2 regions of the Martelella mangrovi genome follow, and region 2 is predicted to be linked to the other one. Evidence: riboswitches for the same ligand, from Rfam matches in the RefSeq annotation. Region 2 holds a riboswitch; the other holds the start of a gene.
The links. A riboswitch is a leader RNA that binds a small molecule or an ion and turns the genes downstream of it on or off. The one in region 2 is predicted to bind cobalamin.

Region 1 (5,600 bases), on a different contig from region 2:
GGCCCGCTTGGCGCGCCTGTGTTCGTCAATGCCGGGCGTGGCGGTTCACAGGTCGAGGCCGATATCGTTGCCGCACTGGAGAGCGGTGTTCTCGGCGGTGTGTCGCTGGACGTGTTCGCCAGCGAGCCGCTGCCGCCGGCAAGCCCGCTCTGGTCGCATGAGCGTGCGCTGGTGACCCCGCATATTGCCTCCGATACCGATGTCCGGGCGCTTTTTGCCCATGTCGCCCGGCAGATCGCCCGTTTCGAGGCCGGCGAGCCGCTTCAGCATGTGGTCGACCGGACCGCGGGATACTGATCTGCCGGGAACAAAGACCCGCGCCTTGCCGTTTTATCCCTTTGGAAACGCATCCGCCCCGCGCGGAGGCGAAGGAGGACGATATGACGACGCATTTCGATCCGAAGGAAGGCCGGCCCGTCAGATATCCGGGTGAGGATGACTATCCGCAGAAGAATGAGGACGACACCCGCATCCCGCCGACCGAAAAACGGCATCTCAATCGCGGGCAGACCGTGATCATGATCATCATCGCCATCATGGTTGCCGTGGTGCTGATCTGGGGTGGCGCTTCTTGGCTGTTCGGCGCGCCCGGCGCGAGCTAGGGCGATCCGGGAGGACGACATGGTAGAAAAGAAGACGACAGGCCACCGCCCCGAGGATGCCGAGGTTGACGTGACCCCGACGGAGGCGCGGCATTCCGAGCGTGGCCGACCGGTGCTGATCATTCTGGCAGTGGGCCTTGTTCTGGCCTTTGTGGCTTGGGGCGCGGTGGAACTGTTTGCCCCGCAGGGCGGCGAACCCGCGGGCGAGACCGTCAACGAGGACGCGAGCGAGGCCGCGCCGGCTCAGTAAAGCTCACATCGAGCAAAACGACGCGTCCGCTCTGGACTTTGTGCCGTCTTTGCAGCTAAGTCATGGGCCCGGAAGGGCGGCATGGCGGCCCTTCGCGCTATTTTTCCGCCGCAACGGCGCCTGAAAAGCCGAGGAGCGAACGGCGATGCCGAAGACCGATATAGCAACACGGGTCTACGACCATAGCTGGAAGCTCGACCCGATCATCCGCAGCCTGCTGGATACGGATTTCTACAAACTTCTGATGCTGCAGATGATCTGGAAACTCTATCCGGACGTCAATGCGACATTCTCGGTGATCAACCGCACGACCTCGGTGCGCCTAGCCGACGAGATCGACGAGGGCGAGTTGCGCGACCAGCTCGACCACGCGCGCGAGATCAGGTTGACCAAGAAGGAAATGATCTGGCTGGCCGGTAACTCGTTTTACGGCCGTTCGCAGATCTTCGAGCCGGAATTCCTGACCTGGCTCGCCAATTTCCGCCTGCCGGAATATGAACTCACCAAACGCGACGGCCAGTATCAGCTCGATTTTCACGGCCGCTGGATGGAAACCACGATGTGGGAGATTCCAGCACTTTGCATCATCAACGAGCTGCGCTCCCGCTCGGCCCTGAAGGATCTCGGGCTGTTCACCGTCGATGTCACCTATGCCCGTGCCAAGGCCAAGATGTGGGCCAAGGTCGAGCGGCTGGCGGCTCTCGACGGCCTGAAAATCTCCGATTTCGGCACACGGCGGCGCCATTCCTTCCTGTGGCAGCGCTGGTGCGTGGAAGCGCTGAAGGAAGGCATTGGCCCGGCCTTTACCGGCACCTCCAACGTGCTTCTGGCCATGGATACCGATCTGGAAGCCGTCGGCACCAATGCCCATGAACTGCCGATGGTCGCAGCCGCTCTTGCCGAAACCGACGAGCAACTGGCCGCAGCGCCCTACAAGGTGATGCAGGACTGGAACAAGCTTTACGGCGGCAACCTGCTGATCGCACTGCCCGATGCCTATGGCACCACGGCGTTTTTGCGCAATGCGCCCGAATGGGTTGCCGACTGGACCGGCTTCCGCCCCGACAGCGCCCCGCCAATCGAAGGCGGCGAGAAGATCATCGACTGGTGGAAGAAGATGGGCCGCGATCCGCGCGAGAAAATCCTGATCTTTTCCGACGGTCTGGACGTGGACGCGATCATCGAGGCCTACAAGCATTTTCAGGGCCGTGTGCGCATGAGCTTCGGCTGGGGCACCAACCTCACCAACGACTTCATCGGCTGCGCGCCGCACCGCGTCGGCGGGCTGAAGCCGATTTCCGTCGTCTGCAAGGTGACGGATGCCAATGGCCGCCCGGCCGTCAAGCTTTCCGACAATCCGCAAAAGGCGACCGGCGACCCGAAGGAAGTCGAACGCTACCTGAAATTCTTCGGCTCCGAAGACATGTTCGACCAGCCTGTGCTGGTGTGAAAGCCCAACCTGTGGCCGAAAAGCAATACCCGGATTTGTTCGTACAAATCACGGGGTTGGCTGCGTTGACACTGCGGATGCGCGCCGCATAGATTGCGCGCGGATCAGGTTCCGTTCGCAAGAACGGATGAAAAGGGAACACGGGACAGGGCGCTTGCCTCAGGCCGTGGCTGCCCCCGCAACTGTAGCCGCAGAGCCGTTTCCATGACGTCACTGGATTGATCCGGGAAGACGGAAACAATGGCGATGACGCGGAAGCCAGGAGACCTGCCCGATCCCGTCACCCTTGCCGGAACACGGGGTTCTTGTTTTGGCGCGGTCTGCCGTCGCGGTGACATTTCGAAACGATGTTGCCGCCGACGGGACAGGATCGCGACCGGGTGTTTCCGCGTCAAAAGCAGTTGTCCCCGACGGGCTTTTTCGGCCGGCGTCACGCCGACCGCCTTGGGGACATGGAATGAACAAATCTCTGCTTGCGGCCTCTGCCGCGCTTTTGGCCCTGATACCGGCACAGCAGGTGCTGGCGCAGGACGCCGCGCCTTTCGACGATGTCGTGACCGAGCTTGAACCGGTCTATGTGACCACGCCTTTGCGCCGTCCTTCAACGATCACGCAATCAACCTCCACCGTGACGGTGATCGATGAGGAAGATATCGCAAAATCCGCAGCGCCCGACCTGCCGTCGCTTCTGCGGAAATATCCGGGCGTCAACATCACCACCAATGGCGGGCAGGGCGCGCAGGCCTCGGTGACGTTGAGGGGGGCAAGCGCATCGCAGACGCTGGTGCTTGTCGACGGCATGCGGGTGGCCTCCGCCACGGCGGGCTCGGCCTATCTTTCCAATATACCGCTGTCGGCCATCGAACGGGTTGAAATCGCCGAAGGCGCGCACTCCGCCCAGTGGGGCGCGGATGCGATCGGCGGTGTCATCAACATCATTACCAGGGACGGATCGGCCTGTGCGAACGGTGCGGCGATCTGCACCACGGTCGAAACCGGTGTGACCTGGCCCTGGGGCGGCTTCGGCACGATCGCCACGCGCGGGATCACCGACAACGGCGTCGATTTCAATCTCGGCCTCTCCCTGATCGGGACCGAGGGTTATGATTTCACCACGCCGGCCAATTCGGTTCATGAAGCCGGGCGCGATGGTTTCCTGCAGGGCTCGCTCAACTATTCGATCGGCAAGGACTTCACCTGGGGCCGGCTCTATTCGGAAGGCTTTTATGCCCGCTCCAACCCGCATTTCGACAGCGCGCCCTATGCCGACTGGGTGACCGGAGACACGGTCTACGGCGCCAATCAGTCGATCCAGACCAATTCGGCCTTCAAGCTCGGTGCCGAAGTGGATCATTCCGACGACTGGTCGTCGGTCTTCGAAATCTACTCGGCCTTCGACTACCAGAAGAATTTCCGCGATGGCCATCCGGAAGCCGACACGCATTACGACACCAACCGGTTTGGTCTTTCCGCCTCCACCACGAAGGAAGTGTTCACCGGCGGAGCGCTCAATACCTTCACCCTCGGTGGCGAGGCCTATCGCGAGACGGTGGACAGTTCCGTCGATTACACCGAGACCAGCCGCAATGTCGGCGCGTTTTATGGCCAGTACGGTCTTGAATACGAGGCGCTGACGCTGAATGCCGGCCTGCGCTACGATGCCGACGAGCAGTTCGGCGGCGCGCTTACTTATAATGCCGGGGTTGGCTATGAACTCGTCCCCGGCCTGACGGCGCGCGCCTCGTTTTCCACGGGCTTCAATGCCCCCACCTTCAACGATCTCTACTGGGCCTATGACGGTTCCTATATGGGCAATCCGGATCTCGACGCGGAAACCTCGAAGAACTGGGAAGCAGGCATCAATTGGGATTCGGGCAACGGCACGGTCATCGACCTCGTCTATTATGAGAACCATATCGACGACATGATCGCCTATGTGTCCGCGCCGCCGTCGTATATCGGCACGATGGAAAATATCGACAAGGCGAAGATTTCCGGTGTGCGGGCGGTCTGGTCGCAAGCGCTCATGGATGATCGTCTCGGTCTTGATTTCGGCTTCGAATATCGTTTGCCCGAAAATGAAACCAGTGACCAGTATATCGCCAATCAGAACCGTCTGAAGTTGACGGCAGCCGCAAGCTGGCAGGCAACCGAGGCGCTCAATCTCAATGCCGATATCGAATATGTCGGCAGCCGCTGGACCAATACGGCAAGCTTTAATCCCCAGCTTGGCGATTATACGCTGGTCAATGTCTCGGCGCTCTACGACATCGATCAGGCCGCCCGCGTCAAGTTCGCGGTGGAGAACCTGTTCGATGAAGACTATGAGACCGCCTACGGCTATAATGCGCCCGGCACCACGGTGACGCTTTCCTACCAAAGGACGTTCTAGATGATGCGGTCGGCGCGGTCGGCTCGAACAATGCTGTCTGTCAAAGCCGTCTGCGCCGGCCTTCTTTGCCTGTTTTCTGCTGTTCCTTCGGCTCTTGCACTCGATGAAGGAGACGCACCGGCCCGTGTGGTCTCGATCAATCTGTGCACCGATCAGATGGCGATGGCGCTTGCGGGCGAGGGGCAGCTCATTTCCATATCGGCTCTTGCCGTCGATCCGGCCGTCTCCGCCATGGCGGAAGAGGCCGCGGCCTATCCGCTCAATCACGGGCAGGCGGAGGAAGTGTTCCTTCTGAAACCGGATCTGGTGCTCGCCGGCAGCTATACCACCCGCGAGACGGTCAACCTTCTGAAACGGCTCGGTGTCCCCGTTGCCGAATTCGCGCCGGAGGCCTCGCTTGAGGATGTGCGCGACAATCTTCTGCGCATGGGTCATCTTCTGGGGCGTGAGGCGGCGGCCGAACGGATTGTCGCGGACATGGATGAAATGCGCGCGGCCCTGCTGGAACAGCCGGCAAGCGGCAAGACCGCAGCGCTTTACTATGCCAATGGCTACACCTCGGGCGAGGGCACGCTTGCCGGCGATATCGTTGCCGATGCGGGGCTCGACAATATCGGCATTTCCGCCGGTATCGATGGTCTCGGCCGCCTGCCGCTCGAACGCCTGATCATGGCGGCGCCCGAGGTTATCATCGGCGGCGACAGCGGCTATGATGCACCCGCACTGGCCGAGGCGCCGTTTGCCCATCCCGCGTTTCGCGCAGCGGCCGAAAAGGTAGAACTCATTGATCTTCCTAGTCGTCTGACGATCTGCGGCGGGCCGTTCAATCTTGACGCAATCGTCCGCCTCAGGAGTGGCCTCGCGGAAGGCAACGGACATGAGTGAACAGCGTCGTTATTGCCTGCT
Region 2 (5,600 bases):
CCGGTTTGACCTCGGCCCAGCCGCGCGTCTTCAGGCCGCAATCGGGGTTGATCCAGATCTGGCGGTCATCAAGCCGCTTGCGGGCGAGCGACAGCAGCTCGGTCATCTCGCCTGTTGCTGGAATGCGGGGCGAGTGGATGTCATAAACACCGGGCCCGATTTCGCTTGGATAGTCGAAGGCGGTGAAGACATCGAGCAGTTCCATCTTCGAGCGCGAGGTCTCGATGGAAATCACATCCGTATCCATCGCTGCAATCGCATCGATGATGTCGTTGAACTCCGAATAGCACATATGGGTGTGGATCTGGGTTTCATCCGCAACCCCCGAGGACGAAAGCCTGAAGGCGTCGATTGCCCAGTCGAGATAGGTCTTCCACTCCGATTTGCGCAGCGGCAGGCCTTCGCGCAGGGCGGCTTCGTCAATCTGGATAATGGCAGCGCCTGCGGTTTCCAGATCGACAACCTCGTCACGGATGGCAAGCGCGATCTGGGCGCAGGTCTGCGAACGGGGGATATCGTCGCGCACGAACGACCAGTTGAGGATGGTGACCGGACCGGTCAGCATGCCCTTGACCGGTTTTTCGGTCTTCGACTGCGCAAACCGCCACCAGTCGACCGTCATCGGCGCGGGCCGGGAAACGTCGCCGAAGATCACCGGCGGGCGGACATAGCGTGAGCCGTAGCTCTGCACCCAGCCATGCTTGGTGAAGGCGAAGCCGGAGAGTTTTTCGCCGAAATACTGGACCATGTCATTGCGCTCGAATTCGCCATGAACCAGCACGTCGAGGCCGATGTCTTCCTGAAAGCGGATCGCCTTTTCCGTCTCGGTCTGAAGAAAGCCGTCATAGGCCGCCCGGTCGAGATCGCCGCGATTGAAGGCTGCGCGGGATTTGCGGACTTCGCTGGTCTGCGGGAAGGAACCGATTGTCGTCGTCGGAAACAGCGGCAATCCAAGCTTCATGCGCTGAAGGGCAATGCGGTCGGAAAAGCGGCTTTTGCGCTTGCGGTCGTTTTCGCTGACGGCGGCAAGCCGGGCGGCAACCGCATCATTGTGGACGCGCGGCGAACGGCTGCGCGCGGCAAGGGCGTTGCCGGCAGCCGCAAGCGCCTCGTCAATCGCTTCGCCGCCAAGCCCGCGGGCCAGGGCGGAAAGCTCTTCGAGCTTCTGGACCGCGAAGGACAGCCAGCTTTTCAGTTCCGGATCGAGTTCGGTTTCCAGCGCGACATCGATCGGCACATGGAGAAGCGAGCAGGACGGTGCGATCTGAACCTTGTCCGCGCCGCGCGCCTCGATCACCGGACGCAGCCGCTCGAGAAGTGCGGGAAGGTCTGCCCGCCAGATGTTGCGTCCGTCGATGACGCCAAGCGAAAGCACCTGTTCGGGCGCGGCCTTTGCGAGAATGCCATCCAGCGCATCAGGCGCGCGTTTGAGATCGAAATGCAGACCGGCAACGGGCAGGTTCAGTGCCGTCTGCGCATTGTCGCCGAGGTCGCCGAAATAGCTGGCGAGCATGAGCTTCAGCGCCGGTACGGCCTTGGTGAGGACGTCATAGGCGTTTTCGAAAGCTGCACGTTCATCGTCCGTCAGGTCGAGCACCAACGCGGGTTCGTCGATCTGCACCCATTCTGCGCCTGCTTCATGGAGCCTGATGAGCAGCTCGGTATAGACCGGCAGAAGACGCGGCAGCAGCGTGACCGGTTCGAAATCGGATCCCCGCGCCTTGGCGAGTTTCAGGAAGGTGACGGGGCCGAGAATGACCGGACGCGTTTCGATGCCCAGCGCCCTGGCTTCAAGGTAGTGATCGACCGGCTTGGTCGAGGACAGTGCAAAGGTCTGATATTCCGTCAGTTCGGGCACGAGATAGTGGTAGTTGGTGTCAAACCACTTGGTCATTTCCAGCGCGCGCACGTCGCGCCCGTGTCCGGCATGGCCGCAACCGGCATCGTCAGCGCTCGTCTGTGCGCCGCGCGCCATGGCAAAATAGGTTTCAAGCGAGACGTCACCGCCGGTCCAGCCATATTCCTGCGGAATTGCGCCGACCATGACCGCGGTGTCGAGCACATGGTCGTAGAGCGAGAAATCATTCGACGGGATCACATCGATCCCTTTTTCTTGTTGCAGGCGCCAGTTCTTGCGGCGCAGATGTTCGGCCGTATCGAGAAGTTCGGCAGCGCCGGATTTGCCGGACCAGCAGGATTCCAGCGCGAATTTCAGTTCACGTCGTGCGCCGATGCGCGGAAAGCCGAGGCTTGCGACGGCAGGTTTCGTATTTGGCATTTCATACCCCAGACAAAGTTGGGGGCATGGGTTGGCGGAAAGCATGAGAAAACACCGCGGGAGTGACCTCCCACGCCGGTTTCGCAGCACCACCGGGACACCCCGCCCGTGGACAGTTACAAGGCTCTGGCAGGTCTCCTGGCTTGCGGGTCGGCGCGCCTTTCCGTCTTCCCGGTTGCCCAGTGACGATGTGGAAAGGCACTCTCCGCTTACAGTTGCGGGGGCAGCTCCGGAATTGCCGCTGACAATGATGTCGCACAGCGCACCGGATTCCCTCTTGGCGCGGGGATGGGCATCAACCCATCACAGCGAACCAGAGCGGATGCAGTGTTATCCGACCGGTATCGATTGTCAATTGATATAAAGATATATTTATATAATTAATTCGTTATGTCATTACGAGTGTCTTTTGGGACTTTGGTCTCTGTGGTCGGTCGCCGATTGCGCAAAACTCTGGCGAAAAGTTCACGCATATTGCCGGTTAGGCGTTTCGCACGATGCCTGAAAAAGGCTAAAAGGCGAGCGGGAAGACGGTCGGTTTGTGCGCAATTCTCCGCGTGGGGCGACCGAGAGCAACAGGGAAGACGGAACATCATGGCAAATGTCGCAGAAACGATCATTCTCAACGACGGCTGGACGGCGACGTGCGACGACGCAGACGTCGCAGTCGAACTGAACGTTCCGGGCGATGTTCATTCCGCCCTGCTTGCCGCAGGCAAGATCGAAGATCCCTACTGGCGTGACAATGAAACCCTGACGGACTGGGTGCACCGTTCGGTCTGGACCGCAAAACGGTCGTTCAATCTGGAAAGCATGGACAACGGGCACTTCACGTTGCGTTTCGAAAGCGTCGATTGCCTCGCCGAAGTGCGTATCAACGGCAAACCGGTCGGGCACTGCGAGAGCCAGTTCCTGCGCTATGACTTCGACATCACCGGCTTTTTGCGCGAAGGCGAAAACCTCATCGAAGTGACATTCCTGTCCAATTCCCTGGAAGCTGCAAAAAGGGCGGAAATCTCCGATTTCCCGATGCCGTTTTCGACCAATAGCCGCATCGGTCACCTGAATTTCCTGCGCAAGACGCAGTGCCATGGCGGCTGGGACTGGGGGATCGCGCTGTGCCCGCTCGGTTTTTACGGCGATATCGCGCTTGTGCGCACCGGATCGATCCGTCTCGATGATGTGGCCATCCGTCAGCGTCACGAAGATGGCGCCGTGGAACTGGATGTGACGCTCCACGCCTTTGCCTTCGCGCCGGCGGTCGAAGACGCCATCGTGGAAATCGATGGCCACCGGGCAACTGCGACGCTTCATGCCTTTCCCGGTGAAAATCGTGTGACCGTGACGGCCCGGGTGGAAAGCCCGCGCCTGTGGTGGCCGGCCGGTCATGGCGAGCAGGCATTTTATGACCTGTCCGTTTCGCTTGGCGGCCAGACACGGGATTTCCGCATTGGCCTTAGAGATGTCGCGTTGCTGACCGACGAAGACGAGATCGGCAACCGCTTTGCGTTCAAGGTCAACGACCGCGAGATCTTCATGAAGGGCGCCAACTGGATCCCCGGCGACGCGCTGCCCGAACGCGCTACACCCGAACAGGTGCGCGACCTTCTGCAGTCGGCTGTCGACGCCAATATGAACATGATCCGCATCTGGGGCGGCGGGCAGTATGAAGCCGACTGGTTCTATGAACTGTGCGACGAACTCGGCCTGATGATCTGGCACGATTTTATGTTCGCCTGCAATCTTTACCCCGCTCATGAGCGGCACTGGCTCGATCTGGTGCGCAAGGAAGCGCGCCAGCAATTGCGCAGGCTTTCGCGTTTTGCGGCAATGGCATTGTGGTGCGGCGACAACGAACTGGTCGGCGCCCTGACCTGGTACAAGGAGAGCCTTGAGAACCGCGACCGTTATCTGGCGATCTATGATCGGTTGAACCATGCGCTGGAAGAAGCGGTGGAGGATGAGGATGTCGGTCTGCCGTTCCGTCCCTCATCGCCCTCCGTCGGTCGTCTCGATTTCGGCGACGGCTGGCATGTGGACACGTCCGGCGACATGCATTTCTGGGATGTCTGGCACTCGGCGAAGGATTTCGAGCACTACCGCACCGTCAGGCCGCGCTTCTGCTCGGAATTCGGTTTCCAGTCCTTCCCGTCCATGCGGGTGATCAGGAGCTTCACCGATGAGGAAGACCGGAATGTCTCCTCCGCCGTTCTGGATGTTCATCAGCGCAATGAGGGTGGCAATAGCCGGATTGTCGAAACCATTGCCCGCTATTTCCGCTTTCCCGACAGTTTCGAGGATATGGTTTACCTCAGCCAGCTCGGGCAGGGGCTGGCCATGAAGACGGCAATCGAATTCTGGCGGGCCAACAGGCCGCGCACCATGGGCACGCTGTTCTGGCAGTTGAACGACACCTGGCCGGTGGCAAGCTGGTCGAGCCTTGAATATGGCGGTGGCTGGAAGACCACGCAGTATCTCGCCCGCCGTTTTTTTGCCGATCTGATGGTGACCGCCCAGCCGGACCCCGATACCGGCGCGATCACGCTGCTGGCCGTTTCCGACAAGACCGATGATACGCCGGTCACGGTCCGGCTGCGCAGCGTCGATGCGACATCCGGCAAGGTCGCCGAGCTCGGCGATTATCCGGTGGCGGCGAAGGCTGCCGGTGTTGTCGAAGTGGCGCGCATCCGGCCGGAAACCCTGGAAGAAAGCGCCTTTCTGGTCTTCGATTGGCGCGATCAGTCCGGCAATGTGCTTGGCGAGAACGAATATCTGCCGAAACGGCCGAAGGCCTATCGCTTTGCCCCGCCTCAAATCGAGACGGCGGCGGAGACAGCCGATAATGGCGAACGTCGCGTCACGTTGACGAGCGATCGCCCCGCGCTCTACGTGACCTATGGCCACGGCGATGACGATATCTATTCCGACAACTGCTTCACGCTTTTGCCCGGCGAGCCGAAGGTGATCACCGTCACACGCAAGCGGCGCTCGCACCTGCCGGATGACGGCACACCGATTGTCAGCTATCTTCGGGGCTGAGACGGGAAACAGCATATTTTGGCCGTGAACAGGGCGCAGGAGTAGCCTCAAACGAAGGCTTGCTCTTGCGGGCTGTTTGCCCTATTCCTCACGCGCCGAGGCCGATCAGGGATGAGAAAAAGACCATCCCTGCGCAAAACGGAGGCCACGAAGTCTATATGGAAATGCGGATCCCCATGCAGCTACCCAAGCCACTGACCGGTTTGCTCGATGCGCTGGCGGCGCGGTTCCTTCCCAGAGCCAATCGCAGCCTGCTGTTTCGTCTTCTGTCTGAAAACCTGCG

Region 1: linked by a shared signal. The riboswitch ahead of ABID12_RS01820 (TonB-dependent receptor domain-containing protein) and the one ahead of metE (5-methyltetrahydropteroyltriglutamate--homocysteine S-methyltransferase) in region 2 are both predicted to bind cobalamin.

The regions. Positions count from the first base shown of each region.
Region 1 covers NZ_JBEPLY010000001.1:381,800-387,399, forward strand. The annotation lists gene ABID12_RS01800 (2-hydroxyacid dehydrogenase) at 1-297, shown strand, start outside; gene ABID12_RS01805 (hypothetical protein) at 381-602, shown strand; gene ABID12_RS01810 (hypothetical protein) at 622-852, shown strand; gene pncB (nicotinate phosphoribosyltransferase) at 998-2,302, shown strand; cobalamin riboswitch at 2,392-2,591, shown strand; gene ABID12_RS01820 (TonB-dependent receptor domain-containing protein) at 2,760-4,694, shown strand; gene ABID12_RS01825 (ABC transporter substrate-binding protein) at 4,725-5,579, shown strand; gene ABID12_RS01830 (FecCD family ABC transporter permease) at 5,572-5,600, shown strand, end outside.
Region 2 covers NZ_JBEPLY010000004.1:214,340-219,939, reverse strand. The annotation lists gene metE (5-methyltetrahydropteroyltriglutamate--homocysteine S-methyltransferase) at 1-2,278, opposite strand, end outside; cobalamin riboswitch at 2,390-2,611, opposite strand; gene ABID12_RS07880 (beta-mannosidase) at 2,873-5,317, shown strand; gene ABID12_RS07875 (ABC transporter ATP-binding protein) at 5,494-5,600, shown strand, end outside.